DNA from 4 places in the Candidatus Villigracilis affinis genome. Region 2 is predicted to be linked to each of the others. Evidence: riboswitches for the same ligand, from Rfam matches in the RefSeq annotation. Region 2 holds a riboswitch; each other region holds the start of a gene.
The links. Region 2 has a riboswitch for cyclic di-GMP ahead of IPI86_RS22455 (MBOAT family O-acyltransferase). Riboswitches for the same ligand answer to the same signal wherever they lie in the genome.
Positions count from the first base shown of each region.

Region 1 (8,057 bases), on a different contig from region 2:
TTCAATTACGACCCCAATGAAAAATTCAATCTTACCGTCGAAGACCATCCTTACGATTCAGGTATCTTTGGCCTCAAGAATATCGTCCGCAATGGAAATGGCAAGCCGCTCGATAAAACAAACGGCGTCATCGTCAGCACCATCCGCATGGGATTCGGTCACTACCGCATCGCCATGGCGGGTGTCTCTGCGGCAAAGGCAATGGGCTTCACTCCGTACTGGCTTGATCTGCTCGGCATCCCCGGCATCAGCACAGACGTGATCAACTGGTGCAATACCAACTACAGCAAATATTCGCGCATCTCACAGCGTTATCCGTGGTTCGATAAATACGTGTGGGAATCTCTCACCACGGGCGAACCAACTCTCCCCGGGTTGGACGCGCTCTTCAATTACATGACCAGCACCTGGCCGTGGCGCTTCCTCAAGACCGAAGTCAAAGATTACAAGATGAGCGAGCTGTTCAATAATCTTTACGGCGCGCTTCCATCGGATATGCCCACGCTCACCTCCCACATGTGGACAGCGATGGGCGCTGTCGCGGGCGGCATGACCAACGTGGTGGACATGATGTTCGACAACTGGCCGATGGCTTTCCAACTCACCGAAGGCGCCAAGCACGCGGTTCAATCTCCGTCAGGCTATTACGGCTTCCGTGCCATGCGCGGATTTGACGACAAAGGCAAAGTCCTCAAGCCCGTCCCGCAGGACGCGCTCTTCTTCACAGGTCATCACGTTGACCATGAACTCGTCGAGAACATCGAAGTCGATTGCGCAGATCGCATCACCCGCATGAATGCAAAAGAACCCCGCCGCTTCCTCGTCACGATGGGCGGCGCTGGCGCGCAGCGTGAACTCTTCAAAGCCATCATCGAACACGCTGTCCCAATGATCGAGAAAGACCAGATCGCGCTCTTCATCAACCTCGGCGACCACAAAGACAATTGGGTTTGGCTGCAGGAACAACTTGCTCACCACAAAGACCTGATCAACACGCACTTCACCTGGGAAGACACCAAAGAATTCACAGACAGCATTCGCAAGAAGCCCGCGCACGGTCTGCACATCTTCCTGCACGACAATACCTTCCACGCGGTCTATGCCACCAACTATCTCATGCGCGTCATGGATGTGATGATCACCAAGCCCAGCGAACTCGCCTTCTATCCCGTTCCCAAAATTTTCAACGCCCGCGTCGGCGGACATGAAATGTGGGGCGCCATCCGCGGCGCAGAGATCGGCGACAGCACCGTCGAAACCCGCACCATTCCGCAAACCCTGCAAGCCATCGACCTCCTCACCGAAGCCGATGACCTGCTCGCCATGTTCTGCGATTGCATCGTCAAGAACAAAAGCATCGGCATCTACGACGGCGCGTATAAGAGCGTTGAACTCGCCACGGGTAAAAAATTCAAAAGATAAAGAATCGATATAAACATGACCAGCCCCGAAATTATTCTTTCGGGGCTGATTTTTCTTAATAACTCAGCTTATGCAATGTCGTTCTGCCGCCCGCGTTCAATTACGTTACCCGTCTACGGTAGACTTTGAACTTCGGGCATCTTTGTCAGCACCACGCGTGAGAGAACCAGAGAACAAATTGCGAACAGGGTCATTGCGAACCCCAATCCCATTTTTTCACCGAGTGCACCGATCATCAAATTGCCGAACGGTGCGAAACCAAAAAAGGTCAGCGTATATAACCCCATGACCCGTCCGCGAAAGCTATCTTCCACGCGGGTTTGAAGGAGGGTGTTGATCGTGGTGAATTGGACCATGAAGCCAATCCCCAGACCAAATGCCAGCAAAAGCGAAAGCGGATAACTGCTCACGAAAGCAAACGCGATAAGGATCAGCGGAAACGCAATGTTGGTAATGACCAATAACTTTCCGCGCCTGCCATGGCTTACTTGATTCGCCAACAGCAAGGCTCCCATGACTGCACCCAATCCAGACGCTGTATTTACCCAACCATAGGCGATCGCTCCCTGATGAAGAGTCTTCTCTACGAATGCGGGCAGGATCGTGAAATAGGAAACACCAAATATACTGAAGACCAGCGAGAGCAGGATCAATGCGGCGATCTCACGGGTGCCAGCCGCATAGCGCAAGCCGCTGACCAATTGCTGCCACGGCGAAGTGGTCTGTTGTCGGCGTTGATGCGGAGGGAGTTTCATGAGCCATAATCCGGTAAGCACTGCAAAAAAGGAAATTCCATTCAATGTAAAGCACCAGGCTGCGCCGATCACCGCCAGCATCATCCCCGCGATCGCTGGCCCGATGACGCGTGCACTGTTGAACATCATCGAATTCAAGGCGATGGCATTCGGAAGATCCTTTTTTCCCACCATCTCAGGAACAAATGCCTGACGCGCCGGGGCATCGAAGGCATTGACCACGCCCAATAGGGCGGCCAGAATAATCACATGCCACTCTTGAACCACATTTGAAAATGTCAGGGCTGCCAATGCAAACGCCAGAATCATCGCGCCGGATTGAGTCATCATCAACAGGTTGCGGCGTGATACACGGTCCACCACCACGCCGCCCCACGGCGAAATGATCAGCGTGGGAATTGCCGAAGCAAAAGCAACCAGTCCCAGGGTCAACTCTGAATGACCGAGTTGATACACCACCCAACCCTGCGCAATGACCTGCATCCATGTGCCGATATTCGAGATCAACTGTCCGCCAAAATACAATTGATAATTTCGATGCCGCATGGCCACGAAGGTTGTATTGCCATCCGAGGGCGGGGGAGAACTCGAGAGGATCGGTTCAACGGGTTTGGCGGTATCTTCAATGATGGGCTTTCTCATGATTTCACGTACTCCTAAAACTATTCCATGGTTGATGGTTCGTTTTCAATTCATTTGAAGATGACATTGTATCCCCGAATGTGGATGCCGAAATACGGCCCGATCGTGACGAACCTTGGGCCTGCTTCTGCCCAAAGTGCAGAGTCTCCCCGATACAATGACGGTTATGTCCTGGAATTCTGGTAATCCCTTTTTATAGCCAGGAACAAAATGAGTAGTTTTACGCAAGTGATTTAAGTACCGGAACGATTGAGGTAAACTTCTCGTATGACTATACTGTAGATAAGAAAAACGAAAAGGCAAACCTGTCTAAAGGCAGGGACGCAAAGTCATGGGTCTAACGTCACGCAAGTGACCATGACCGCCAGGCCGCCGAATACCACAAGAAACCTCACGTGATTATTTGACCTGGCTTAACATAAGCCGGGTCTTTTTAATCAAATGGCTTGATCGTTTTTCAAAAACGCTGTTCGCTTCATTAGCGCAGATCCGATGAGAATCGGATTTGTCAAAAGGAGATAAGCCATGTTTCGCAATTTCAAAATTCTGTTGATCGTTCTTGTCGTAATCGTTGCCGCGGGAAGCGTGTACGCTTTCGCCGCAACGAATACCGTACCAGACAGCGCCGCGGGGTACAAGGCAAATGTAATTCCTGGTTACACAGTAACCAATATCGTATATGATCTGGATACGACCAACCCAACCCTGGTCGACGCGATCACCTTCGACGTCGCCCCCAGCAGCGGGACAGTTATTGCTGCCATAGCAAAACTTCAGACCGCAACAGGCGGCGCCTGGACAGATTGCACCCTCGTAGCTGGTGTCGCCCCGTCCATGGAAGTTACCTGCACCTATGGCGCTCTCAACCTTATTGATGTTACCGCACTGAACATTGTCGCCAGCAGCACCCTCGACCCGTAATATCCGTATGACACTGACATTTGAATAGCTCATTATGAAGATAGGGTCTGGCCTTGCCAGGCCTTATCTTCATAAATACAATAAACGAACTTTCAAATTCACACATGCTCCTGTAAGCATCTTATGAAACAAACCCAGCGCTGGTCATCCATTTTCTTCAATCTCATCCTGTTTGTGGGACTCATATTTTTTTGGATTACTTTCGCCCCGACCAAAATTGGTGGACAGGCATCCTACGTAATGGTGAATGGCATCAGCATGGAGCCAAACTACCATACCGGTGACCTGGTCATTGTTCGCAGGGCAAAAACATACCAAATTGGTGACGTTGTCACTTATCGCGATGCAGAAATGGGCGCATATGTGATTCACCGTATCGTCGGCATTGAGCAGGGACATTTCGTAATAAAAGGCGATAATAATTCGTGGATTGATGCATCCCAGCCCACCCCTGAAGAAATCACCGGCAAACAGTTGGCTTACTTGCCCAAAGCGGGTTTGGCAATGCAGTGGCTTCGCAAACCCCTTAACCTGTCACTCACCATTGTTTTACTGGGAGGTATTTTTATGTCCAGTCTGATAACCAAACCATCAAAAGGCAAAAAGGGAAAGAATGGCTCATCAATCGGGTTAGGTGGAATGCTTGAGGGCATGCTATACCTGCTGGGGACCCTGTTTATCGGGTTTCTTGGCTTGGCCATTTTTGCATTCACCCGGCCAGCCACGCGTACGGCAGATACCATTCCGTATCAACAGGATGGTATCTACTCCTATACTGCGACTGGATCCCCCGGAGTTTATGACACGGGGATGGTACGCAGCGGGGAACCTGTTTTCCCCCGACTGGCATGTTTTCTCAATATTGGGCTTGCCTATAATATTACGGGGAATCAGCTTCAAAGTTTATCGGGCAGCCAGCAAATGTTTGCACGGATCATAGATCAGCCGAGCGGCTGGCAGCGTACCATCCCATTACTTCCACAAACAGCATTCAGCAGTAATCCATATTTCGGTACGGCCACCTTGGATATTTGTCAATTGGAAACATTAGTAAATTTGGTTGAAAAAGAAACAGGGCTGCGCACAAACTCTTATACCGTTGAAATCGTTACAAACATTGCCTTCACTGCTGTCGTTTCAGGACAAGTGATCTCTGACACATTTGACCCCACACTTGCTTTCAAGTATGACAAAGTGCATCTCTATCTTGCCAATACGAATGATGAAATAGACCCCATGCGCATAACGAAAGAGGGTCTTGCAAATAGCTCCAGCATGCAAGCCAGTACTTTGTCCTTGCTGGGATGGGAGACTACAGTTGACTTTATTCGCTTATTTTCCCTGCTTGGATTAGGAATTTCATTTAGTGGGCTTGCCATCATGGGTCTGTCCATCTTTAATATGACCCGTCAAAACGAAGAGGCGCTCATTCGCTTACGCTACGGCTCAATGATAGTGGACGTTCACGAAAAAAGCCTGGAATTTACCTCCGCCTTGATCGATGTCACCAGTATGGATAATCTTGCCAAACTTGCCGAACGACAGGGGACCATGATTCTTCACATGACCCGCAATTTCCTGCATTATTATTTTGTGCAGGATAATAGGGTGACATATCGCTACGTGATCAGCATGGGGAGGAAGGGTATCGTCGAAAACGAGTCGAGCCATGATGAGGCATTAAGAACTGCTCCTGATCTTGAACAATATAACCTGCCTGTGAAAGAACCTGTACAGCTAAAAATGCAAAGGCATTGGACGAATGTCCATAGAAAGAATGGTAGAAGGCCAAAACCAATTCAAAATGAGGTGTTGGAGCCTGCTGTCAATTACGGGAAAAATACGATTCGGGAGAATTGGTCAATTGCTGAAAAAGAACCTGAATATGTCATTCATACAGGTGAAATTGAATTTGTGATGACTCAGCCGGAGACGGAAATGTTACGAAAGATCAAGTTGTAAAAACCTTCCTTGCTTGATTTTTTGAAATTCATTTCATCTGCCGAAGAGATGAGCGCGCAGGTTGAAGAAGTCACTGCTTCGGCTCAATCACTGATGGAGATGGCCAAGTCATTGCAGGGGACCGTACAGCAATTCAATCTTGGAGAAGCGATGACACCCGCATAGTTTTTGGACGAATTACCACCCGCGTCAAACCCGACCTGCAACCTGCCGCTGAAAAAAATGCCTGTTCCTCCCCGACGGTGTATCAGTGCTGCACATTTTTATCGTGTTTCTTTTTAAGCTCACTTCAATATTTCTTTTACAATTGCTTCGAGTGGGTTGTCTTTGGTAAAGATTTTTGCTGACTTAATTTCTTTCGAAGTTAATTTCTCTTTCAATTCAGCGGCCATTTTTTCAGCGCGGACTCTTGTTTCCTGCATGATAGCAGGATGATCAATGCAGATCAGAAGCAGTTGGAGGGCATACTGATGATCCGCGTGTTTTGCATGCGCGCTGGCAATGCCAACGATCGCTTCCATGGCGGTGATCATTCCATGGGTTTCCATCGAGAGCCGCAGGGACTCGTGCCAAAGGTGTTTGGCTTCTGAATCATTTCCCAGGGCAAATGTGCTTTGCCCCATTTCCGAAAGAAGTCGTGCCATATCCCAACGGGCACCAAGTTCGGTGAAGATCTGCAGACTCGAGCGGAACAAGCCGAGCGCTTCCGCATGTTTTCCCTGTGCCTGTTCCACCAGCCCCAATCCGCGATATGAATTTGCTAATCCCGTACGATCTCCAATTGAACTATTGATCGCCAGGCTTTCTTCCAATGCTGCGTAAGCATCATCGTATTTACGTGCCGCCATCGCGCCCAGGCTTAGCGAGGTGAGTCCAAACGCAGTGAATCGCTGGTCGCCTGTTTTGCGCCACGCTTCCACAGCGGATTGAAATTGTTTGTGAATGTCATTTGCTGTGCCTGTCATAAGGTTGATGCCAACCACCTCAGTCAGGCATAAAGCTTCATACCATTGATCGTTAATATCCCTGGCAATTTGTAGCCCTTCCATGAATAGTTTCGATGAGCCAACAAGATCACCTGTAATGATCGTGATGATTCCCATGAAGGTCACCGCTTCCACTAGAATCCGAGGCTCATTTATGGAACGCAGAATTTCAAGACTGCGGGTAAGCATGGTATGTGCTTGTTCATATTTTCCCATCCGAAATGCGAATAGCGAACGGGATGTAAGCACATGCGCCAACGCCACCTGCTCCGTTCTGGAAAGCGATGACTTCGTTTCCAAAACATCCTTCACCCGCCCGAGATAATCCAATCCTTCCTGTGCCCAGCCCAATGTATCCAAAAATGTCGAATAGGCGCGCATGGTCATTTCGATCAATGCAAATTCTTTGTGGGCAAGCGCCCATTCCAACGCACTGCGGATATTGTCAACATCGGCGATTAATTCAGTAAGAGCTTCGCGCTGGATGGAACTTCGCAAAGGCACATCCTGTTGACTCAAGAAAGCCATGAAATATTGACCGTGACGAGCCGCCGCTTCTTTCTTAACTTTAGGATGGTTCTCCAATTCTTCAAGAGTGTACTGTCTGATGATTTCGTGCAGATCGTACCGCCCTGTCCCACTTCGTCGGATCAATGATTTTGTGACCAACGCCGAGAGCGCTGGGAGAGTCGCATTTGCAACCTGCTGCGCCGCCTCGCGCGAGAATCCTCCCTGAAAAATAGAAAGCCGAAGTAAAACGTTTTGCTCTTCTTCGGGGAGCAATTTCCATGAATGGTCGAAGACTGCGCGCATGGAGCGGTGACGTGGCGGCAGATCCTTTGCAGAGACAGATAGAAAATCCAAGCCGTTCTCGATCTCTTTTGCAATTTCGTCGCAAGTGAGAGTCCGCACCCAGGCTGCGGCGAGTTCGATTCCCAACGGCATTCCATTCACCAACTGACAGATGCGGACGATGGCAGGATAATCTTCCGTCGTAGCATCGAAACCCACATGAGCACGGCGGGCACGTTGCAAGAACAACTCCACAGATGTGCCTTCCATGTCCGCGTTTTCAGGGATGGGCAAGCCGTGAACTTCAAATATCCATTCACCTTGCAAGCCCAATGACTCTCGGGATGTGACCAGTAGTTTTACTCTGGCCGCTTGTGCCAGCAATTCAGAGAAAAGCTCGGTAACTGAAGAATCGCCAAGCAGATGTTCGAGATTATCGGCAAGCAGGAGAATGTTTTTTTCTTTGAGATAGTTGAACAGTTGTAATTTGGGGTGTAGAGAACTTTCACCCTGCAACATAAATCCAATCGAATCTGCGATGACGGGAACTACAAAACGGGATGACTGAATTGGCGCA
Region 1 covers NZ_JADJKT010000036.1:655,459-663,515, reverse strand. Annotated here, with positions in the region: gene IPI86_RS18315 (hypothetical protein) at 1-1,422, shown strand, start outside; gene IPI86_RS18310 (MFS transporter) at 1,536-2,819, opposite strand; cyclic di-GMP riboswitch class I at 3,108-3,196, shown strand; gene IPI86_RS18305 (hypothetical protein) at 3,345-3,740, shown strand; gene IPI86_RS18300 (signal peptidase I) at 3,864-5,702, shown strand; gene IPI86_RS18295 (hypothetical protein) at 5,712-5,867, shown strand; gene IPI86_RS18290 (tetratricopeptide repeat protein) at 5,987-8,057, opposite strand, start outside.
Region 1: it holds a riboswitch for cyclic di-GMP, as region 2 does, so the genes downstream of both, IPI86_RS18305 (hypothetical protein) here and IPI86_RS22455 (MBOAT family O-acyltransferase) in region 2, are expected to answer to the same signal.

Region 2 (8,057 bases):
TTACAACAACCTCTGCTGACCCTGTTCCGTGTAGGTGTACCCCAAATGTTCATACGCCGATTTGGTGGCAACGCGGCCTTGCGGAGTGCGGTCTAAAAAGCCGAGTTGGAGCAAATACGGTTCGACCACATCCATGATCGTGTCCTGCTCTTCGCTGATGGAAGCTGCGATGGTATTCAAGCCAACAGGCCCACCGCTATATTTTTCGATGATGGTCTTCAGAACACGGCGGTCAACATCATCGAGGCCGAGAGGGTCAACCTGCAACAGGTCGAGGGCTTCGCGGGCAACTTTCTGGGTGATGATCCCATTCGCGCGGACCTGAGCATAGTCACGCACACGGCGCAGCAGGCGCAGGGCAATACGGGGAGTCCCACGCGCACGGCGCGCCATTTCAACAATGCCTTCCTTATCGGCTTCCACTTTAAGCATCCCCGCAGCTCGGGTGATGATCTTTTTCATGGCTTCCAGATCGTAGTAATCCAAACGATACACAGCGCCGAAACGCGCGCGCAGCGGAGCAGTGACCAAAGCCAGCCGCGTCGTTGCGCCGACCACCGTGAACTTCGGCAGTTTCAAACGGATCGAGCGCGCCGACGGACCTTTGCCGATGACAATATCCAGCGAGAAATCTTCCATTGCTGGATACAAAACTTCCTCGACCGCGCGCCCGAGGCGATGAATTTCATCAATGAAGATCACATCCCCAGCACGTAAATTGGTGAGAATGGCCGCAAGGTCACCCGCGCGTTCGATGGCGGGGCCAGCCGTCACTTTTACATTGACGCCCATTTCGTTCCCCAGCACATGCGCGAGGGTGGTTTTTCCCAAGCCAGGAGGGCCGTAAAACAAAACATGATCCAACGCCTCGCTTCGTCCACGGGCCGCATCGATGAGAATGGATAGGTTTTCCTTTACCTGATCCTGACCGATCAAGTCATCCAATTTTTGCGGACGCAGGGCGTTATCCACGCGGTCATCGGGTTTTGATTCAGGGTCAAGAGGTCGGGAAGATTTGCTCATAAGGAGATTATACCCTGCGGGTAGAGTCTATCAATAAACAGCAATCAGCTTTCGGTTAAGTGCGAAGCGGTTATTCCGTCAATAATTTAAAGAAATATTCGATGTGCCGTTCCGCGAATTCCACAATGACCACGTCGGGCTTTTCCTTTTCGATCAGGTCTATATAATCGGGAAGTTTCGACGTGCCGTAATGCAGAGAAAAGGTCTTGCTGAAATATGGCTCGATCAACTGATTCAAACATTCGTTGTAAAACGAATCATGCAAAATGACCGCACTGGGCAGGTCGGTTTCTGAATTGACCGAAACGCGCATCTGTTTATTTTCGGCGAACGGCGCGGGCATCACTTCAACATTAGTTTCAAATTTTGGAGTCAGGGTCCATGTCTCTTCTTGCAAGCCAAGCCCCATCGTCTTGGAAATATCGAGCGAGGAATCGATCGTTGTGCCAATTTCAAAATCGGATAAAGAGCGCGGTCGCACTTCGGGATGGCTGATACTGACCATCGAGATGATCTCCGCGGAAGCATAGTACGCCCCAAGGCAATTCCAATGCGCATCAGACTTGAAGTAAATCTGTGAGGTCTGACTGGCTTCACTCAACACAGGACGCAAATCCATGACTTGAATGTTGGTATGCTCCTGCATGTATTGCATGAACTGTTCAAGGCGCGAGGTTTCGCCGAGCACGGGAATTTCATCGGGCATGTACTGCGGGTAGATCGTGTTTTTATCAGGCGGGATGACCACCAGCATGCTCCCGCCGTTACGCATGGCGGCATCGTTGATTTGATTCAAGATCGCTTCCACTTCCTTCAAATTCTTTTTGCTGACGGGGGATGTCTTTTGATAATCGTGGATGCTGAAATCGCCCGAGTAGAACAACCAGCCATCCTTGCCCACGATCCCTTCATTAAAAACCTGGTCGCCAAGTGAATAACGAAAGCCGTTAAATGACTGGATCAATGCCGTCTTCAGAAAAAAACGGTCCGAGATCGTTTTGACTGTCAACTGCGGGCCGAGGAGTTGGGCCAGCAGAATGGCAAAGAAAACAGAGACGAATATTTTTGGATAGAGTTTATCCCAAGTTCCCATTTTCATTTACACGGTCTCCTGAAGTTTCATGGGCAGGCAAACAAGGTCACTCGACTGCTCCGCAGAGAACAAGCGGCTCTGTTCAGGCCGAAACATGTTGAAACTAAAATGTCCCATAAATTCCTGGTTGAAAGGTGGCACTCACTGTGGAGGCGACCGCTGCTAGAAATAGAAAAACGAGTCCCAGATCGTACACCAATTGAAAAAAGAATTTCACAACAGGCTTATCGTTGGAAATAACATCAGCTTTGCTCTGAAACCAATTCCCCAACGGAAGCGCCAGCAAAATGCCAGCAGCGAATGCAAGAAGAAAAGTCGGCTCGATGAACGGCAGTGGGCTGGTCACTTCGAATGGCAGAGGACTTAATCCGCTTGTATCGCCTGCAAGGCGGCGCAGGAAATCGAAAGCAAAATCGGGTGAAGGCGAGCGAAAGAACACCCAGCCAACCAGAATCACTCCCAGCGCATACACATGCTGAACAGGCGCCCAGGCCGTACGCAGTTTTTTTCCAAGGGCTGTGGATTCGAAGATCAAGGCCATTCCGTGGATCAGGCCCCAGATGAGAAAGTTTCTCGTCAGGCCATGCCAAAGACCTGTCAACGCAAAGACGATCAGAATGTTGAGCGGCTGGCCGATCCATTTCAAGCGCCGTCTTTCGAGCGGATAAAACACAAAATCGCGGAACCAGTTTGAAAGTGAGATATGCCAGCGCCGCCAAAAATCACCGATGCTTTTGGATATGTAGGGGAAGTTGAAGTTCTCCAGAAAGCGAAATCCCATCATGCGCCCGAGACCAATGGCCATGTCGGTATATCCTGAAAAGTCAAAATACAATTGCAGGGAATAGCTGATGATAACCAGCCACGCGAACGAGGGATCAATGGTCGGAGATGCCAGTTTGAAGATCGGTGTGACCACCCGTGCAAGCGTATCGGCAATCAAGGCTTTTTTAGCGAATCCGCGGATGTATCGACGAAGACCATCCGCTACATCTGTCGGCACAACTTGAATGTTCTGGATCTGTTCGCGCAGTTGTCGGTGGCGTGTGATCGGGCCGACGGGAATCTTTGGGAAGAGCAGCAGGTAAAAGGAAAAAGCCAGCATGTCCTTTTCACTTGCGGACACCTTGTTGTAGACTTCGAGCAGGTAGGCGATCACCTGAAAGGTGACGTAGGAAAGCCCCAGCGGATATTTAACACCCGTCCATAATTTGAAAACGACCAGAAGCGCAACATTTACAAGAATTCCGAGCCACAACAGGAACAGGGAGGTTCTCTGATCACGCCAACGGTCAATTCCGCGCGCAAGAAAGTAAGCGAAGAGAGTGAGAACCATCATCATGGCAACATAGGGAAGATTTCCCCACGCATAAAACAACAGGCTGCCTGCAACACCGATGATGAGTTTTCCGCGCTGGGGAACGATGAAATACACCAGCATGAATAAAGGCAGGAAGAGAAAAAGAAAGTTGGGAGAATTTATATCCATAAAAGATTTCCGCCCTTGTTGAGGAGGACGATTCGTCGGCGCGATTATAACAATAAACCGCCTCCCAGCTTTCGGTTAAGTGAGAGGCGGTTCCACATCCAAATTAAACAGGGATGACTCAAATAATGGTCATCCCTGAGAAAAGATTGCTCTTCGGCAGCCTGGCGATCATGACCACAAAATAAGGCGTATGATTTTAGATCCAGGGCTTTGCGTCATCAGGTTTCCCTGATTTTGCCTTTCGGAGGTCGGTCGGTCTTGATCAACTGCACAACTTTCATGCGTATGTTGATTTTAGACGCTCTGACTTTGCGTCGCCGTCTTTTGGCGGCTTTGCTTTTGTCGGTAGTCTGGCTGCCATGACTCAGTTCAGCTTTAGGCCCATGACTTTGCGCAACCGGGGTTTCCCCGGTATTGCCTTTTCTCGGAGCAATTAAATTATTGCACGCACAAAAATAAAATTCAATCACTCAGATGTTCTATTTATATAAAATGGAACTTATTGTTGAATAGGTTCCATAAAAGTTACTTCCACGGTCATACCCCACTTCAAGCGCGGATCAGCCTCCTGTACAGCGATGCGAACCGTGTACAGAATGTCGCCGCCCTGCTGGGTGAATGCCTGGCTGATCTCGGTGATCGTGCCTTTAAGTGAAACATCGGGCAGAGCATCGGGCACAAACAGCACCGGCTGGCCTACGCTTAATTTCACCACTTCCAGTTCGGTAATGTCCGTAGTTTCAATGACCCACGAATCGAAATTGGCAATGCTGATCACACGCGTTTCTACTGTGACCTGTTCACCCGCCTTCACACTGACATCTGCCACGATCCCATCAAATGGCGCGGTCAGAACATAGTTGGAAAGCGTGTCCTGGGACGAATCCAAATTGGCTTTGGCAAGCGTAAGCTGATCGGCATTGGGGCCGTCGAGGCTGATCTCATATTGATACTTCGCCTCGGCTTCAACAGCCAGAGCAGCATCGTATCTGGCACGGACTTCATCGCGTTCGCGGATATTATCTTCAAGGTTACGGATGGCCTGATTGAGATCTTCCTGTGCCCGCTCGAGATCATCTTCAGCAGATTTGCGGTTGGAGTTATCTTCGTCAAGGTCCTTATATTTTTCGAAGTCATCCTGCGCATCCTGAAGATCTTCTCTGCGATCCTCAACTGTGGCCTTGTCATCTTCAATGTTATCTTCGATGTTGTCCACGTTCAGATCGTCCCATTTCTGTTCAGCTTCGCCGCGCTTGGTTTGTGCATCCATGTAAGCCTGCCAAAGTCGGGCACGGTCGCCGCTCTCATTGCGGAGAAGGGTATCATAGGCATTTTGTGCGATGACGACCTGCGCTTCGGCCACACCCGCATTTGTCAGCCGCGCGAGGACATCCCCTCTTTTGACGGAGTCTCCGGCCTGCACAAGAATCGCCTCAACGACTCCGCGAGTTTGAAAGGACAGGTTGGTTCCCTGAATCGGTTCAAGGCGGCCCTCCGCCACCACTTCATTGGATGACACCACAGATTCTGCAGGAGCAGGTGCGGCGGTGGGTTGAGTTCCACACGCGGCAAGAGCGAGAGAGAAAATTGTTAGTAATGCAACGATATTCAATATTTGTTTTTTCATGTTTACCTTCTATAGGATTGTGAATGTCTGTGTGAAGTCTCGGCAAAATAGCAAACGGCCTCACAATGACATATTTTTTTATTCGTAAGCCAGTACTTCTCGAATCGTCAGGCGGGCAGCGCTGCGCGCTGGCAAAATGGAGCCGATCACTGAAAGCAGCAGTACAAGTCCAAACCAGATGGCATAGCCCAGGAACGTAAAGACTACATCGATGGGAGTCTCAAACACAGCCAGGCTGACAATATAGGAAAGCCCATATGTGAATGGAATGGAGACGCCAATTGCCAGAATAAATGAGAGCGTTCCTATCACAAAACCCTCTGCAATAATGGTCCGCATGACAGCGCGGTCGTCTGCGCCGATGGCACGCATGATCCCGATCTCGCGTGTACGCTCCAATACATTCATACCCATCGTACCGGTCAAACCCATCGCGCCGACAATAGCGGTCAACACCGCCATGATGAGCAGGAACGCAACGAGAATATCCAGGCTTTCGAGGGCGCTATCCAATGACGCGAGGCCTGATTCCGCTTTGCGGACTTTGAATCCTTCATCGCGAAAGAATCGATCCAGTTTTTCCGCCATTAAATCCTGAGACGTACGGTCGTGCTGCATGGTTACAACGCGGAAGGACGAAGAGCGATTTGGCAGGTTGGTGATTTGAGCGGCGTATTCAAGCGGTATATACGCAAACACGCCTTCCTGCCCGACAAATTTGAATAATCCGATGACTTCCCATGTCTCTTCGTGGCCATTGATCTTGAGCAGGATGGGGTCGCCAGGCTTGAGAGAGGGATAGGTATCAAGTACTTTCTCGCTCAAGAGCAGCTTGCGGACGTCTGTTGACCGCATCCATCGTCCTGCAACCATGATCGGCTCGATCAATTTGCTGTCGGAGGGTGGCGCAAAAACGTTTATGTTCTCAGCCACTGTACCATCAGGGTTAAGAAGCTCAAATGAAAGGAACTGCCAGCCTTCCACAGATACCACATCTGGATTCTGCAGGGCAAATTGCTCCACCTCGCGAATGCGATACGGTTTGTCAAAGTCAAGCGTGACATCGGCACGGAAATATTTCCCGATGTCGTTCATGTAATCATGCAGAGTAATGCGGACGTTGAACACAGCGATAAAGATCGCGCCGCCCATTGTTAAAGTGAAAAGCGTTAACATCAAACGTCCGCGGCGGCGGAATGTATTGCGAATGGAGATGATGAACGGGCGTGGGAAGTGAATCCCCCGTCTGGCCAAAATATTCGTCAAACGCACCAGCATCCAGTCGAACCATGAGATGCGCTCCTGCTCGTGTTTGTGTGGTTTGTTTTCGTCGCCTGCGATATCTCCGCTCAAGGCACGCAACACTGTGATACGCGATCCATTGATGACCGGTGTAACGCCCGCGATCAAGGGAACAAGCAGTCCGATCACAACCTGGATGACAAACGCCAGCGGCACAATGCGGTACCCAAGCAGATTGAATCTCAGTTTCTCCGCCATAAACTCGGCAAGTCGATACGCGCCCCACCCACCTGCAGGAATCGCGACCAACAGCGCCAGGAAACTAAAAGCCATGATGAGCGTGACGTACATGGCAAAGACCTGTCTGCCCCTGCCGCCGACCAGTTTGATCACACCGATATGGCGCAAGTGCTGACTAAGCAATGCATCGAGGGTGTTGGCGATCAACGAACTCGAAAGGAAGACGATCAAAATACCAAGCGCCATCAAAATACCAAGGACGGCGTTGATGATATCTGCAAGCGGATATTTATTTTTTTCAGAGAAGCGTGTACGGATGACATCCGTCCCATTCCTCTCCAGCTTGTCCTTGATGTCTGCACCTGCTTCATGGATGTAGTCCAGATCATCCACGCCTTCAGACAGGGTCACGTATGCGCGATTGAACAAGTCCTCGGGCTGGTGCAGAGTGGGCATGGTTTTCATTGAAATAAAACCAAGGGACGGAGCCAGAAAATCACCCGCACTGGAACTGGAATCCTGCACGACACCAACGATCTTTAATTGCTTCGTGGTGCCATCGGACAATTCAAGAATAATGTATTCGCCGATCTCAAAATCGAACTTTTCGAGTGCCCGCTTATCAAGCAGGATCTCATCCTTTTTTGCCTCAGATGCCCCCATCACAGGCTTCAACAGGTTGATCTTATTCTCTTTAAAATTTTTAAAAGCAATAACGTCCAGTGATATCCAGGCGTCGCTATGGGTGGTGCGCGCCCGGAAGTTGATCACGCGTCGTGCTTCTGCATCCGCAATTCCACGCATGTTACGAATGTTATCCAGCACGTCCTGGTCGAAATTCGCCATCCGCAGCTCGATGTTTGACGGATTGTTCGCCGCGTAAGAAACGCCCATATCATTACCAATGATCTGATAGGCGCCCGCAATGACCCCAATGGAAAATACGCCCACTGCAATGGACAGAACCACCAGCAGTGTGCGGGATTTGTTATCCCATAAATCGTGTAAAACCTTACGCCATCTTGGTCGCATAATCCTCAAATGAGACCTGACAGGCTTCTTCAAACCTGTCAGGTCTTCTTAAATTACTTCAATAGTTCGCTTACTTCCCCGGCAGAGTAGGGCTTCACTGACACGTCTTTCATACCATCGTGCATGAATTGGGTCACACGTTCGGGGTTGATGGCCGAAGTGAGGATCACTGTTTTCGAGACGAGCCCCTCCTTTGCGATCGCAGTCAACACATCCGCGAGAGGAATGGCGGTGATATTCTCATCCACCAAAACAAGATCGGCAGCAGGCAGTTTCTTCAAATCTGTAGTCTGGGTGAGCTTGACATTTGT
Region 2 covers NZ_JADJKT010000039.1:236,921-244,977, forward strand. Annotated here, with positions in the region: gene ruvB (Holliday junction branch migration DNA helicase RuvB) at 1-1,023, opposite strand; gene IPI86_RS22450 (hypothetical protein) at 1,094-2,122, opposite strand; gene IPI86_RS22455 (MBOAT family O-acyltransferase) at 2,220-3,605, opposite strand; cyclic di-GMP riboswitch class I at 3,758-3,854, opposite strand; cyclic di-GMP riboswitch class I at 3,947-4,034, opposite strand; gene IPI86_RS22460 (HlyD family efflux transporter periplasmic adaptor subunit) at 4,105-5,232, opposite strand; gene IPI86_RS22465 (FtsX-like permease family protein) at 5,311-7,746, opposite strand; gene IPI86_RS22470 (GAF domain-containing protein) at 7,800-8,057, opposite strand, start outside.

Region 3 (8,057 bases), on a different contig from region 2:
CAGTCGCCCAATTGGGTCACAAACTGAATGTTGTAGGCCGCCTTATTATTCACGACCCACTGGGTTTGCGTATCCATGATTGCGGGAGTCCCGCCGTTTAACGCACTGGTGTAATACTGGGTATCCGGAATCGCGATGATGGAGAAATCAGCGCCAGGCGCTGAATTTACCGGGCGTCCGTAGAACTGCACGGTCAGATTGCCGCCATCGGGGTCGGAGACATCCACAGACAAGGTGGGAGATGTCGAAGTGCCGGTACTGTTATCGGCCGGGCTGACAAGCGTCGGGGCGTTTGGAGCCGTGTTGAAGGTGGCATTGAACGGCGCGCCGGGCGTGATCCAGCTATATCCGCTGCCAGTTACGGTTCCCGTGATCGTCGTTCCAGCGGTCCCGCCCACCACTGCCCCACTTCCTTCGTTCAATCCCCAGCGCGCAACCAACCCGCTCACTGGAGAACTGATCTGATTATTAACATCGCTCATGATCTGCGCCTGACTGCGGGCTGTATTCCAAATACGAACCTCATCCATGGCGCCGTCGAAGAATCCATTTGCCGTGTTGGTGGAAGTGAGCATGGTTGCCAGAGCAGTGGCAGAGTTATTCGCTGCGTTAACGGGCTGGCCCACCAACACATCCGCTTCAAGATTACCGTTCAAATAAAGTTTCCAGCGGCTTCCATCATAAGTGACGGCCGCGTGGTACCAAACTCCGTTTTGAATTGTTGTGGTTCCATAAACCGGGTGATTCAATCCCAATTGACCGCCACCTGCGCCTTCTTCAAAATCAGCACAGAGTACATCCAAAGCATCATCAATGCACAAAAGATAATTCACATCCACGTTGCTATTTTCAGCTTCAGGAGCACCGTTGGAGATGAGCGGGATCGCATTGGGAATGCCGCCCGTGCCTGTTGTATTTGACGCGCCAGTTCCATCGCGGCGGAACCAGCCCTCAAGGGTGAATTGCGCCATGTCGAGGGTATTGGCATCGCCAAAAGTAACGTAGGAATGCGCGGTGCCAAAATCCAATGCGCTTGCATTTTCAGCAAGTGTGGTAACGCAAGAGACGTTGCTATAACCTGATGGACCAACGGCATTCGTGGCACGTACGCGATAGCAATACTGGATGGCAGGGAAAACATTTGTATCTGCAACTGTAGTGACGTTTTGACCAAGCGTGGTCAATGGGCTGAACGGACCCGCAACAGCGCTTCCGATCTCAACCTCGAAGCTGGTCTCGTTATTTGAGTTATCCGTCCACGTGAGATCGACTTGATAAGACGATGACGAAGTGGCGCTCAACCCCGTGGGGTCAGCAGGCGCTACAAGCACGAGATCAAATGGAGCTCCGGGAGTAATCCAACTGTAGCCGCTTCCAAATACCGAACCATTCACTGTGGTACCCGCCGAGCCATGGACACTTGTACCGGCATCTTCATTCAGGCTCCAGCGCGCAAGCAAGCCGGTTTGGGCAGTTGAAATCTGCGCATTGGCATTACCTTGAATCTCCGCCAAGGTGCGTGGATAATTCCATATTCTCACTTCATCCAGCGAGCCATTGAAATATCCCTGCGTGGTGTTTCCATTTGACTCAATGGAAGTACCCAAGGCAACCGGGGGAATACCCACTGCATTCGCAGGCTGACCCACCACCAGCGATGCTTCCAACAGGCCATTGAGATACAGCTTCCAAGTTGTGCCATCGTATGTGGCTGCGGCGTGATACCAGGTTCCATTGACAATGGGAGTCGTTCCACAAACAGGATGGTTCTGGCTGGGCACGGCTCCAGATGCGGCTTCTTCAAAGTCTGCACATAATGTATTGGTAGCAGAGTCGATGCCGAGGAAATAATTGATGTCGGCGTTTGCATTTTCGGCTTCGGCTGTGCCCTTGGTGATCAAAGGAATCGCGGAGGCAATGCCGCCTGTCCCGGTATCAGTGCCTATGCCCGCGCCATCGCGACGGAACCAGGTTTCGAGCGTGAAGGTGCTGGAATTCAGGCTGGCCGAATTCGCAAATTTTGTATAAGCATTTGCACTGCCTAATTTCAAAGCCGCGCCGCTTTCCGTCAATGTGGTGGCACAGGAAACGCTGCTATAAGCAGATTGTCCACCTGCATTGATCGCACGCACACGGTAACAATACTGCGTGAGCGGCAGGGCAGTGCCATCGGAGTAGGAGGTGGCGTTTAACCCCGCGGTTGCCACATAACTGAACGGCCCGGCAATATTCGTCCCGCGCTCGATCTCAAAACCAACCTCATTGCTTGAATTATCCGTCCAGGTGAGGTCAACTTGATTGCCAAAGGAGGCGGCGGCATTTAATCCACTGGGTGCGGCGGGAATGCTGAAATTGATATTGAACGGTGCGCCCGGCGTAACCCAACTGTAACCGCTGTCGTTGATCGTGCCATTCACGCTTGTTCCTGCAGATCCATTAATAGCCGTACCGGTATCTTGATTCAAGCCCCAGCGGGCGATCAACCCGGCCTGCGCCGTGGTGAGTTGAGCATTGATCGTGGCAAGGATTTCCGACGGGGTACGCACGTAATTCCAAATACGCACCTCTTCCAGGGTGCCGTTGAAGAATCCCTGGGTTGTGGCGCCATCCGATTGAATGGATGTGCCAAGTGAAACGGGGGCGATATTCATATCGTTGGCTGGCTGGCTCACGGTTAAGGATGCTTCGGGCATTCCATTCAAATATAAATGCCAGGTTGTTCCATCATAGGTTGCAGCGGCGTGATACCAAACCCCGTTTTGGATCGCTGTCGTTCCGCAAATGGGATGGTTCAGACCGGGGGTTGTGCCAGAGGCGGCTTCTTCAAAGTCTGCACACAGTGTATTCCCGCCTGGGTTGATGCCAAAGATGTAATTGATATCCGCAGTGGCGTTTTCCACTTCGGCGGTACCTTTTGCGATCATGGGCTCAATAAAAGTCCCGTTAGCGCCGGTGGTGGTTGCGATACCGGTTCCATCTCGGCGGAACCAGGTTTCGATGGTATAGGCAGGCGTATTCAAGCTGGATGAAGTCGGGAAAACCACATAAGCGCTGGCATTGCCGAGTTTCAGCGCCTTTCCGCCTTCTGCCGGAGTGTTTGCACACGACACATTGCTATAAGCAGACTGTCCGCCTCCGCTCACTGCACGCACGCGGTAACAATACTGTGTAAGCGGGCTGACGGTTCCATCTGCATGAGTAGTTATGTTGGTGCCAACACTGGTCAATGCGCTGAATGGACCAGCCGCATCGCTTCCGCGCTCGATCTCAAAGCTGGTTTCGTTATTCGAGTTATCCGTCCATGTCAGGTTGATGTTGGAACCGGATGTCGCTGTGGCATTTAATCCTGCTGGCGCGATAGGTGCGCCGATGACGATATTGAATGGCGCACCAGAAACCCAAAGTGGATTATTCGTCAGTGTGCCATTAAACGTACCAACAGAGCTGGCAATCGCGGCACCAGCGCCTTCATCCATGCTCCAACGCGCGCTCAAGCCGCTTCCGCTTGTCAATTGCGAATTGATATTTGTTTGGATCTCTGAAAGGGTCAGAGCGCGATTCCAGATACGAGGCTCATCCATGACCCCAGCAAAATATCCCTGAATGGTAGTGCCATTGGAACGAATGGAAGTTGCAAAGGCAGTTGGGGAAGTCGTTGCACTGGCAACGGGCTGACCCACTGTTAACGAATTTTCCAAAACCCCGTTCAGGTAGATCCGCAATGTTGTCCCGTCATATGTCATTGCGGCGTGGTACCAGGTATTGTTCACGATGACCGTTGTTCCTGAGATCGGATGATTCAGGCTTGGAGCAGCCCCGCCTGCACCCTCTTCAAAATCGGCCACCAGCACAGCAGAGGACGCATCAATACCCAGGAAATAGTTAATATCTGCAGCGGCAGCTTCGCTTTCCGACGTTCCCTTTGTGATCAAAGGAATGGCAGATGTAATTCCACCGCCGCCGGTCGTGACGCCAACACCTGCACCTGTGCGTTTAAACCAGGTTTCGATCGTATAAACAGGCGACGCAAGGGAATTGCCCGTTCCAAACGTAACGTATTGATTGCTTCCATTAAATTGCAGTGCCGCCCCTTGAGCAAGAGAAGGCGTTACATCCACTTCCGCGGAATCAACCGACTCATTAGCGGATGTATCAACCGCCCGCAGGACATAATAGTAGGTTGTGTCATTGGTCAGGCCTGCATCCAGATAAGTTAATGAAGTCAGCAGGGAAACATTGACCTTTGTATATGGCCCCCCCGCGATTGTGCCCCGGTATAAGTTGTACCCGGCAAAGTCAGAATCAGAACTGGCCGTCCAGGACAGGTTGACGTTTCTACTATATGAACTGGCAGTTAAACCCGTCGGCGCAGCAGGAGGGATATTATCCGGAAATCCTGTTACCCAGGTCGGGCCATTTACCAGTGTGCCATTCTCCGCAGTGGGGATGGCTGAATCATTGACAATCGTACCCGTGCCTTCATTTAACCCCCAACGCGCAAGCAAGCCGCTGCCGCTGGCGAGTTCAACAAACCTGTTTGTTTGAATTTCATTTTGAGGTAATGCACGATTCCAGACTCGAGCCTCATCGATTGTACCGGCAAAGAATCCTGCGCCAAGCACACCGGCAGAATTTATCCCGGCCGCCAAACCGGGATGCTGGTAACTGGTGGATTCCGGAGTCGCATTTGGGCATGCCACAACAGCGGCATTTAATGCATCAAGATTGCCATCAAGATAGATTGACCAACAGGAACCTGTATAAGTAACCGCAATATGATGCCACTCACCGACGGGGACCAACGTAGTTCCCCAAGCTGGATGATTTGCGCCCCCAGCAGTATCTTCAAAATCCACGCCTACAAACCCATCGGCGGTGATTCCCATGAAATAGTTTGTGTTCAAGTTGGCCGGATTCTCCCCCTCCCCCATGCCTTTGGTGAGAACGGGGTAAATACCATTCGGTCGACCACCGCCCCCGTCAAAGCCGTTCGTGCCTGTGCTCATGGTAAGTCCACCGGCAGCGCGCTTTACCCAGGCTTCGAGTGTAAAAGATGTTACTCCCAATCGGTTCAGGTTACTTGCGGTTGTACCCGAGCCGTCATTTAAACCCCAACGACCAATCAGCCCACTGGTTGGAGTTAAGATTTCAGAATTCATACCTGACTGGATCTCGGCCTGTGTACGAACGACATTCCATACACGCACTTCATCCAACCTTCCTTGAAAATATCCTGCGGGTGTACCAGCAGAAGTCAACGCAGAACCGATGGCAGCATGCTGTATGCTGTCAGAGCGTGGGAGGACATTGGCGCCTAGATCCGATGTTCCATCTGCAACACCGTCCAGGTATAAGGTCCATACTGCACTGACACTATCGTAACTTACCGCGGCATGATGCCATGCGTTTGTGGTTATCGTGGTCAACCCGATAATGGGGTGATTCGCCCCCGTGGCGGCATCCTCAAAATCAGCCGCCAGTTTTCCGCCCTGGATCCCAAGATAATAATTCGCATCCACGTTGCTACCGTCGGCCTCATTACGTCCCTTGGTAATTAAAGGATAAACCGCGGTCAGGCCTCCCCCGCCTGTGGTTCCAGTTGTTCCACCGCCCTGCCAATAAAACCAGGTTTCGAGGGTAAAGTTTGTAACACCTAATTCTGGTGCGGCACCAAACGTCACATACTGGCTGGTCCCATTAAATAATAGCGATGAACTGCCCAGCCTGGAGTTGGCTAATGTATTCCAAGCAGGAGTACCCGTCAGTGTACCTGGAATAGAGCGGGTGTTTCCAAATGTAACATGTTGATTCGTACCATTGAATTGCAAGGCTGTTCCAGCAGGGGCAGCCAGCACGCTTTGCACTGGAATACCTAAAGCACTAAACAGCATACTTAATATCGCAATGCAAGAAAACACACGAGCTTGGAATCGATTGTTCATCATGCCTCCACCTATTTAGAACATAAAGGATAGTTTATATCTGAAAACAAAAAAACCAGCCATTAGGCCGGTTTCGCTATTTGCTCCTCAAGGATATTCCCTTCCATGTATGTTACTTTCGGAGCATGAAGGTAAAGCGACCAAATTAGATCCCTGAATCATCGCAGCCAATTGACTCAACAACCTTGCAAAAATGCAAGGCGATTTGTATTAGTATACAGATTTACAAACTGATTTCAATTAGGTAGTTCTTCCCGGTTTAATAATCAAATGTCATAACCGTTTTGGGAGCGATTTGGCTGTCTGAAAAGCTTTTCCAAGCCGCAAAACTGTCTACCAGGCGGAAAGTGAATAGATTGCCATCCTTGCCTTCATGGGTACGATGCCTACAAGCGATTTGTTGAGTAAAATGAGCATACAAGAAACGAATCCTGTCGAAAAAGGTCTAAACCATGAGAACATTCCGTCCCTTCCCCCAACAAAACACACGCATTGGTTTGTTGGGCGTCGCATTCGATGAAAACTCATCCTACATGCGTGGTGCGGCGCTGGCTCCGCAACGGATCCGTGAGGCGTTTTTCTGCGACTCGTCCAATCAGTGGACGGAAGATGAAACCTATCTCGGTGCGGATAGTATCTTCGCGGATGCTGGCGACATCACACCGTCGCAGGCGGATATGCCCATTGAGACCGAGCAGGCCGCAGGTCGATTGTATGAAGCGGGGTTGAAGGTCATGGCATTCGGCGGTGATCATTCGGTCACATATCCGCTGGTGAAGGCGGCTGCGAAAGCTCATCCGAATTTGAGCATTTTGCATTTCGATGCCCACCCCGACTTGTACGATAACTTTGATGATAATCCGCATTCACATGCCAGCCCGTTCGCGCGGATCATGGAAGCGGGTTTGGCGAAACGCCTGGTGCAGGTGGGCATTCGCACCATCAACGGACATCAACGCGAACAGGCGAATCGCTTCGGCGTGGAAGTGCTGACGATGAAAAATTGGCAGGATGTTTTCAACATAAATTTCGATTCACCGCTTTATATCACCTTTGACATGGATTGCCTTGACCCTGCATTTGCGCCCGGCATTTCGCATTGGGAGCCGGGCGGGCTTTCCACACGTGAGGCATTGAGCGTGATCCAGTCACTGCAGGCAAACATTATCGGCGCGGATGTGGTGGAGTTGAACCCAACACGGGATCCCTTGAATATGACCGAGATGGTGGCGGCGAAGGTTTTCAAAGAGATCGTAGCAAAGATGCTCATGAGGTAGAATCGGGCTTACATCCTCTTTCATAAGGAAACCGCTTATGTCTCAATCTGATTCATCCAGCACGGGCGCAAAACAATATTCATCGCTTGAAGAATTATTCAGTGTGATGAAACGTATGAGTGACGATCCGCTGGCAAAGGCTGGTACCAATATCGTCATCAGCCGCGGCAATCCGAAGGCCAAATTGTTGATCATCGGTGAAGCGCCGGGACCCGAGGAAAATATTCAGGGAAAGCCTTTTGTGGGGCGCGCAGGCCAGATGCTTGATAAGATCCTGCAAGCCGCGAACTTCGACCCTGAGCAGGATGTGTACATCACCAATTCCGTTTTTCGCATGCCGCCCGGTGAGGATGGAAAGAATTTCCGCAAACCCACCGATACCGAAACCGATTTTTATCGCCCGTATGTTTTTGAGATCATCCGACTGATTGATCCGTTCGTAATGCTGCTGACGGGAAACGTGGCCAGCTATTCCATTCTGCGCAAGACAGGCATCACCTCCCTGCGCGGAAAATGGACCGAGCTTCAGGGCCGCTGGATCATGCCGATCTTTCACCCATCCTATCTACTGCGAAATCCATCCAAAGAGCCTGGCTCACCCAAAGCCCAAATGTGGGATGATATTCGTGAAGTCCGCAAAAAATATGACGAATTGACCGGGAAGACAGCGGCCTCATGAATGACCGCTCGAAGGAATTGGATGGATTGCGAGGCATCGCGATCCTGCTTGTCATCGCGCATCATGTTCTAAAACGAGCCGATTATTTCACTGCCAACGGCTTTTTGCATTTCATCACGCGCCTGTCACTGGTCGGCTGGATGGGCGTGGATATTTTCT
Region 3 covers NZ_JADJKT010000036.1:682,669-690,725, forward strand. Annotated here, with positions in the region: gene IPI86_RS18350 (LamG-like jellyroll fold domain-containing protein) at 1-5,945, opposite strand, end outside; cyclic di-GMP riboswitch class II at 5,999-6,120, opposite strand; gene speB (agmatinase) at 6,395-7,219, shown strand; gene IPI86_RS18360 (uracil-DNA glycosylase) at 7,257-7,898, shown strand; gene IPI86_RS18365 (acyltransferase) at 7,895-8,057, shown strand, end outside.
Region 3: it holds a riboswitch for cyclic di-GMP, as region 2 does, so the genes downstream of both, IPI86_RS18350 (LamG-like jellyroll fold domain-containing protein) here and IPI86_RS22455 (MBOAT family O-acyltransferase) in region 2, are expected to answer to the same signal.

Region 4 (8,057 bases), on a different contig from region 2:
CTATATTATTGTGCTTTTAAAAATAATTTCAATACATGAGGAGATAATATATGAAAAAATCAGTTGTGAAATCTTTAGCGGTCTTTCTGGTTTTGATAGCATTAACGTTTAGCACTATTGGATCTACTCCTGCCCATGCCGCTACCACTTGGGTTGTGACTAGCCTTGCGGATGATGGCAGTGATATTACTGGTGCATGCCCTGATGCTACGGCATGCCGACTGCGACGCGCTGTGGCTTTGGCATCAGACGGCGATACCATTACTTTTGCATCAAGCCTTTCTGGACAGACGATTTACCTGGCTGCTGATTTAACCCTCTCTAAAAATTTAACGATTGATGGTTCTTCTCTGGCATCACAAATTTCGATAAGCGGTGATACTGGTAACAATGGGGGAGCTGATGTACGAGTGTTCACTATCAATTCTGGGATTATAGCCAATTTGAATAACCTGATAATTACGAAAGGGAAATCCCCTGCGTTTGGCGGTGGTGGCATCTTGAATTATGGAACATTGACGGTTAACAACAGTACAATTTCGGGCAGTAGCGGTACTGGAAATGGCGGTGGTGGTATTCTAAATTGGGGTGGTATGTTAATAGTTACGAATAGTTCCATAATAAATAATCCGGTAGGCGGCGGTATTATCAGCTATAACGCTATTGCGACAATATCAAACAGCACGATATCTGGTAACTCTACGACAACCTACGCTTCCGGGGGAGGTATTTGGAACTATGGAGCAATGACGATCACTGATAGCACCATCTCCAACAATGTCGCAACATCTGCTTCAGGCGGCGGTATTTATAATAATAGCGGTGTCTTAATAATTGATAGTAGTGTCATTGCAACTAACACTGCTGGAAATCCAGGTGGAGGCATCTATAACCTTGGCACGTTAACAGTGTCTGATACAACTTTTTCTGGCAATTCAGGTACCAGGGGCGGCGGTTTATACTCTGGTGCTAGCGGTACAATGACTGTAAAAAATAGCACGTTTTCAAATAACATAGCTACTTTGGAAGGAGGTGGGGTTTATTCACAGAGTGGAAATGCTTCCATCATAGCAAACAACACTTTCTTTGGTAATTCTGCGTCATCAAATGGCGGAGGTGTTTACATTGGTAATACACTAAGTATAGTTAATAGTACTTTTTCAAATAACTCTGCTTCCTCAGGAGGTGGTTTATATAATACCAGTACATTGAATTATGCTAATAATATTGTTGCTAATTCAACCTCTGGTGGAGATTGTGTTCAAGTTGTTGGCAGTATCGGTACGAATAAGAACAATTTGGTTGAAGATGCATCGTGTTCGGCTTCCTTGAGCGGAGATCCCAACCTTGGTTCGCTCGCAGATAATGGCGGCCCTACACAAACAATAGCATTAATCACAGGCTCTCCTGCAATTGATGTAGGAGATACAGCCACTTGTTCTGCGGCTCCGGTTAATAATTTAGATCAACGTGGTGTTACTCGCCCACAAGGCGCTCAATGCGATGTTGGGGCATATGAAGGCTCAATCACTTCAGGTACTACCTTTGTGGATGTGCCGACTACACATCCTTTATATAAGTATATTCAAGCTCTGTACGATGCGGGCTACACCGCAGGCTGCTCCAGCAGCCCGATGATGTTCTGCCCCGATACGATTTTGGACCGTGCGCAATCCGCCGTATTCATGCTGCGCGGACAAATGGGCTCTGGCTATACCCCGCCAGCCGTCACAGGCATCTTTGGCGACAACTGGACTGGTTTCGAATGGGCGCAGCCGTGGGCGGAAGGTATGTATCAGGAAGGCCTGACCACAGGCTGCCAGAGTAGTCCGTTGCTGTTTTGCCCCGCGAATCAACTTCCGCGTGTGGAGGCCAGCATCTTTGGTCTGCGCATGAAATATGGCGTGGGCTACGCTCCTCCCGCCGCGAGTGGAACTTTGTTTGCAGACTTCCCGTCTAGTGACCCGAGCTACTGGGGAATTGATTGGGCCGAGCAAGCTTATCTGGATGGCTTGCTCCCCGCATGCGGCACAGACAGCGTTACTGGCAAACCGATGTTCTGCCCAAGTGAATTGGTGGATCGTGGCTGGGGCGCGTACTTGATCGTCAAAGCCAAGAATTTGCCCACACCGTAATTTTCAGGAGTGAAAAATGACAGTCGCCTTTATGGATTGGGCGGCTGTCATTTTTGGATTTGCGTTGTTCCCATGAACTTTAAATACGCGGCGGCGTCTATAGCATGGAGGAATCCATGAAATCAACCATTGAACTGACACTTGTACTGGGAATGGTCTTGACCACCTGCCAATCGAATCCCACCTTTGTTGACACATCGCCTCTTTCTTCCCCTCAGCCTGCTGACACCTTCGACGGGACTCTCTCCACCCCTCAAATTGCTCTTACACATTCCTCTACGCAGGAGATTGCCGTGCAGGCATCCCGGAATGACTTGAGCCGGCGATTGAATATCAATGCCGATCAGATCACAGTAGTGAATGTTACAGAGGTAACGTGGTCTGATACCAGTCTGGGTTGCCCGCAACCGGGCATGGTCTATGCCCAGGTACTGACACCCGGCTACATGATACAGTTGAAAGCGAATGAAAGGATCTATACCTATCAATCTGACACGAAGGGAAACGTTGCGGAATGCGGCGGGCCTGAATTTCCGGTCACGCCGGGAGAAATCCAGGACGGACAACCTTGGATGCCTGTTCCATGACGATGACAAAATAAAAAGAGCCTGCCTCACACGAGGCAGGCTCAATGTTACAGAAGCAGGCTACTTCTTTGGTCCCTTGTTTGTATATGTGAAGTCGTATGTATAGGGAGCATAGGATGTGGTGCCTTCCGGCGCATCGAAGGTAACCAGCATGGCAACCTTGGTGGACCACTTCAACACCTTGTTCAGTTCGAAGAGGCCCTGTTCGGTTACGTGGTTCAACTTCATGCTGACCACCTTGTACTCATTCCCCTTTCCAACAGTCTTCATGCCGATAAAGGTTACGGTGTAATCATTGTTAACCGGCAGATAGTAGGTGAGATCATGGAAAGCCGCGGTGTTTGAGCCGTCGGAGATCAGCGTACCATCCACATAGACGTTGTCTATGAACCAACCGTCATAGTAGGTTCCCCAATCGGTTACATAGCGGAATGCAACCAGAATATTCTGGCCGTCGTACGCGCTTAGATCATAAGACATGTTAACCCATGTGCCGCTCCAGCCGGTGAGGCCGGGCAGGTTGGCAATGACGGTTGGATGAGCATTGGGGTCATGATCGGAGGTGGTATAGGCGTTGGCGAGGCTTGCCCAGGTGTATCCGCCGTCGGTTGAGACCTGAACGAAGCCATAATCCCAAAGCTCTTCGGTATCGTAGTAAGTATCGAAGGTCAATGTACCGCCGCCCGTCGTTTCAAAGATGGCCCAATTATCCAGCAAATCGCCCGCACCGCCCCATATCACAGCGCCGTCTGATGTCCAGCCGGTTGGGAATGTGCTATAAGCGATCCCGTTAAAAGTGAATTTGCCAAGAGCCTTGGGGTCGCCGTTGACCCAAATGTAATCGGTGCCCCATGGCGGCGCGCCGGGGGTATTGAAGGCTTCGAGATTTGGCGCGGCTGGTGTGCCGATATTCAGTGGCGCAAAGTAATAGCTCAGTTTTGGATCGACATTATAGAATTGATAGAGCCCGCCGCCGGGGTTCTTTGAGTTAATCAACATTGCCACGGACCAATCGTGGAAAATGTCGGCGAAACTCTTTTGAATGTTGAATGCGGCCAGTGTGGAGTTGATACCGCTGATCCCATTGCCCTCATCATGGAATAGAGCTTGGGTGAACGGCTTGCCATATTTCTCCAGGAGATAATACTGGAACAAGTAAGCCTGACCATAATCGGTCAATATCTCCAGATCGCCCTGGTCGCCCCAAACCGTTAGCGAATTCTCGGGCCTGGCCGCGGCGGCATCCACATGACCCTGGACAGCGATACCGTACCCGGTCAGATACTCGGCGAGATTCGACATGCCTTCATTGATGAAATTCTCCTCATCCGAGTCGTAGTCACTGTGCAGCAGGTGTTGATATTCATGGGCAAAGACGCCTTCATAAAGATAGGGTCGTGTGCCGTTTGGCCCGGTGCGATTGACCCAATCGTAGGCATCAATTGTCATCACATTGCGGTCAAAATAGGCTTCATAAGAAGGTGAGTAGAACCCTGCGATGTAGATGGGGTAATTCGGATCGAAATAATTCTCATCGCGGACGTTTGAAACCAACACCACCTGGCGGCCAGCCGTATCGGAGTAGTATCCGGGCGGGAAATATCCCCAGGCTTCAAGCAGGGAATATGCCCCATCATGTGCGGCGGGCATTCCGAAGAAGGATGTCTCCTTCGGATACATATTGTTCTCAAACTGTCCAAGCATATACTGGGCTTGTTCACAAGTAATTTCTGGGGTAGGGCGCGGATCACCCGCAGGCCATGCCAAACTGCTTTGCACCCAAATTTGAGCCAGCGGTCCCTCGGCTACGAGATAATAGTTCGTAAATCCATAGGCGCCTGTCACACTGTTTAATCGCATCCAGGTCTTGGTAGCCAGGACGCAACTCGTATAAGGCGTATTGCTCGAAAAGCCCGCCTCTTTTGCCGCATCTTCCGGTGTGTTGCTGATGATATCTGGGGTTGCTGGCATTTCACGGATGACCGGGCCGGCATCCATCGGGCTGTAGTCGATTGGTTTGGGCGCGGCAGATGCAGTTCCGGGCATGACGGCGATCGTCAATGCTAGTATGCCGATAACGGCAAGGATCTTTCTGTTCATCAGATTCTCCTTATGTATATATATTTGAACAAAAACGATATCCCTTGCATAGAAGCGGTTTATTTCTTCGTTTCACCTCCGTGATGGTTGTAAATGGAAATTAAAAACTGCCGAAGTAAAAACCTTTCGGCAGTCTGGCGGTCTATACGTGTAGACCCATGACTTTGCGTCCCCATCTCGCGATGGGTTTGCCATTTCGAGGCGAATCCCTACCTCTCAAGCAAATGCAAAATAACTCTAAATGTGTTTTTATATTACAAGGTTTGGACGGTAATTTCAAGTGATAATTTGCAATGTTTCCGGCAGCGCCTGATCTCTGATTACAGCGAGGTTTTGTATCTATTTCGATAATGATTGTCGCAATGATGCAATTCCGCGTGTAGTGAGTGGAGGTTGGATATTTTCTTAACTGCGCAACCTGTGGTCAATTGCGGCTGGGGTGCGTACTTGATCGTCAAAGCCAAGAATTTACCGACACCGTAATTCGAAAAATCAAAATATCTGTACTGGCAGGAGCCGTGAGTCGTTCTCACGGCTCCTGTTGTTAGTCGTCTGTTTTCGGTGGGGATTGTGTACCTATGAGCCAATACCGCCCAATCCATACTTGATATTTGATTTGATAAATCGTATAGTGATTTAAGGGCGGAAGTGAAGTTGTCACATAGTGAACCTGGGAGGGTTTCCATGTTTAATAAAAGTTTGACTCTCTTCATATTGGGCGGTTTGTTGTTGTCGTTTCTAATGAATCCAGTGATGGTTGGCGCAAGTGAAACAGGGGAAATTCCTCAATTGGTTGCCAATGGAGTGGGAGACTTTGCGCCGCTGACCGCTGGTAGTGAGATGGGACCCATTTCGGCGGGGTTGAACCATACCTGCGCACTGACTTCCTCGGGCGGGGTGGCATGTTGGGGAAATAATATGTCTCAGCAATTGGGAAATAACATGATGACTCATAGCCATGTTCCAGTAATGAGCCAACTTATCAGTGGAGCGAGCGCCATCGCAGCTGGGGGGATGCACGTCTGTGCATTGACCACGACGGGTGGGGTGCTGTGTTGGGGGGATAATAGCGCGGAGCAGTTGGGAAACATCACGCCTTTCTGGTCAACTTATGAGCCAGTGAGTGTGTTTGGGCTTTCCAGCGGGGTGAGTGCCATTGCGGCAGGACACTGGCATACTTGTGCGTTGACCACAACCGAGGGAGTGATGTGCTGGGGAAGTAATGGGGATGGTCAGTTGGGGAATAACTCAAATGTCGGCGGTTACACCCCAGTCAATGTAAGCGGACTTTCCAGCGGGGTGACTGCCATTGCTGTAGGTGGAGGGCATTCCTGCGCGTTGACTGCAACGGGCGGAGTGATGTGTTGGGGAAGTAATAGCAATGGTCAATTGGGGAATAATAACTCCAATAACCCAAGCCCAATCCCAGTCAACGTGGTTGGGCTATCCAGCGGGGTGGTTGCCATTGCTGCTGGTAGTTCTCATACTTGTGCGTTAACTGCGCTTGGAGGCATAAAATGCTGGGGTAATAATCAATTTGGACAATTGGGCAACAACACATTTGCTGATGAAAGCCTTCTGCCTGTGGATGTGGTGGGGCTTCCCAGTGGCGTGGTTTCCATTGCTACGGGAGAACATCATACCTGTGCGCTGACTTCAACTGGGGGGATGATGTGCTGGGGCGATAATGACAATGGACAATTGGGAAATAATTCATTGACCGTCAGTGCTGTTCCGGTGAATGTATCTGGTTTATCGAGTGGAGTTAGTTACATGACAGGAGCACGTTGGCATACCTGCGCGCTGACCTCAGACGGCGGAGGCATGTGTTGGGGGGCGAATGACTTTGGTCAATTGGGGGATGGAACAGATATCAGAAGCCTTATCCCAGTGTATATATCAGGTATGGCTCCTGTTCCCACCATATTCACAGATGTACCATCCACGTATTGGGCGTGGGAATATATCGAGCGATTGTATAACGCCGGCATCACCAGCGGATGCAGTGCCTCTCCGATGATGTATTGCCCGAGTCAACTGTCACCCGCGCCCAAATGGCCATCTTCATTTTGCGCGGCGTGCACGGGAGTTCCTATATTCCTCCAGCCGCAACTGGAACTGTCTTCACGGATGTCCCACTCGGTTCCTTCGCCGCAGATTGGATCGAACAACTTGCGTCAGAGGGAGTCACTGCTGGATGTGGCGGTGGAAACTATTGCCCGGATGCAACCATCACCCGCGCCCAAATGGCGATCTTCCTTTTGCGTGGTGAACATGGAAGTTCTTATGCTCCTCCTGTTGCAACAGGAACGGTTTTTGGGGATGTTCCGCTTGGTTCCTTTGCAGATGCATGGATCGAGCAACTCGCGGCCGAAGGTGTCACCAGCGGATGCGGCGGCGGCAACTATTGTCCTGATGCCAATGTGACACGCGCTGAAATGGCCGTCTTTTTAGTCAGAGCATTTAGTTTGCCGTAACAAATGAACTTGAAGCAAAAAGAGCCGCGAGATTCTCGCGGCTCTTTCTTTTTACCTATTACCTATTCACTCAAACTTCCTACAACCCCGCAGCCTTCTTCAGAGCCTCAGCCTTATCGGTGCGTTCCCAGGGGAATTCGATATCATCGCGGCCGAAGTGGCCATAAGCGGCGGTCTTGCGATAGATCGGGCGGCGCAGGTCAAGGTCACGGATGATTGCGCCCGGGCGCAGATCAAAATATTCGCTGACGAGTGCCGAGATCTTTTCATCTGCAATCTTGGCGGTGCCAAACGTTTCAACATTCACCGAAAGCGGATGAGCCACACCGATCGCATACGCCACCTGCACTTCAACGCGATCAGCCAGACCAGCGGCGACAATGTTCTTCGCCACATAGCGGGCCGCATACGCGGCGGAGCGATCCACCTTCGTGGGGTCTTTCCCGGAGAAAGCACCGCCGCCATGACGGCCCATGCCGCCGTAGGTATCGACGATGATCTTGCGTCCAGTCACGCCTGCATCACCCATTGGGCCGCCGATCACGAAACGACCGGTCGGGTTGATGAAGACTTTCAAGTTTTTATCAACCAAGCCTTCGGGCAGGGTCGGGTAAATGATGTGCTCGCTGACGAGTTCCATGATCTCAGATTGTGAGATCTCAGGCGCGTGCTGTGTGGAAATCAAAACAGTATCAATGCGCTTCGGTTTGCCATTGGAATATTCCACGGTTACCTGACTCTTGCCATCGGGGCGCAGC
Region 4 covers NZ_JADJKT010000036.1:100,517-108,573, reverse strand. Annotated here, with positions in the region: gene IPI86_RS15625 (choice-of-anchor Q domain-containing protein) at 51-2,135, shown strand; gene IPI86_RS15620 (hypothetical protein) at 2,252-2,722, shown strand; gene IPI86_RS15615 (choice-of-anchor J domain-containing protein) at 2,783-4,822, opposite strand; cyclic di-GMP riboswitch class I at 4,948-5,025, opposite strand; gene IPI86_RS15610 (S-layer homology domain-containing protein) at 5,507-7,249, shown strand; gene metK (methionine adenosyltransferase) at 7,379-8,057, opposite strand, start outside.
Region 4: it holds a riboswitch for cyclic di-GMP, as region 2 does, so the genes downstream of both, IPI86_RS15615 (choice-of-anchor J domain-containing protein) here and IPI86_RS22455 (MBOAT family O-acyltransferase) in region 2, are expected to answer to the same signal.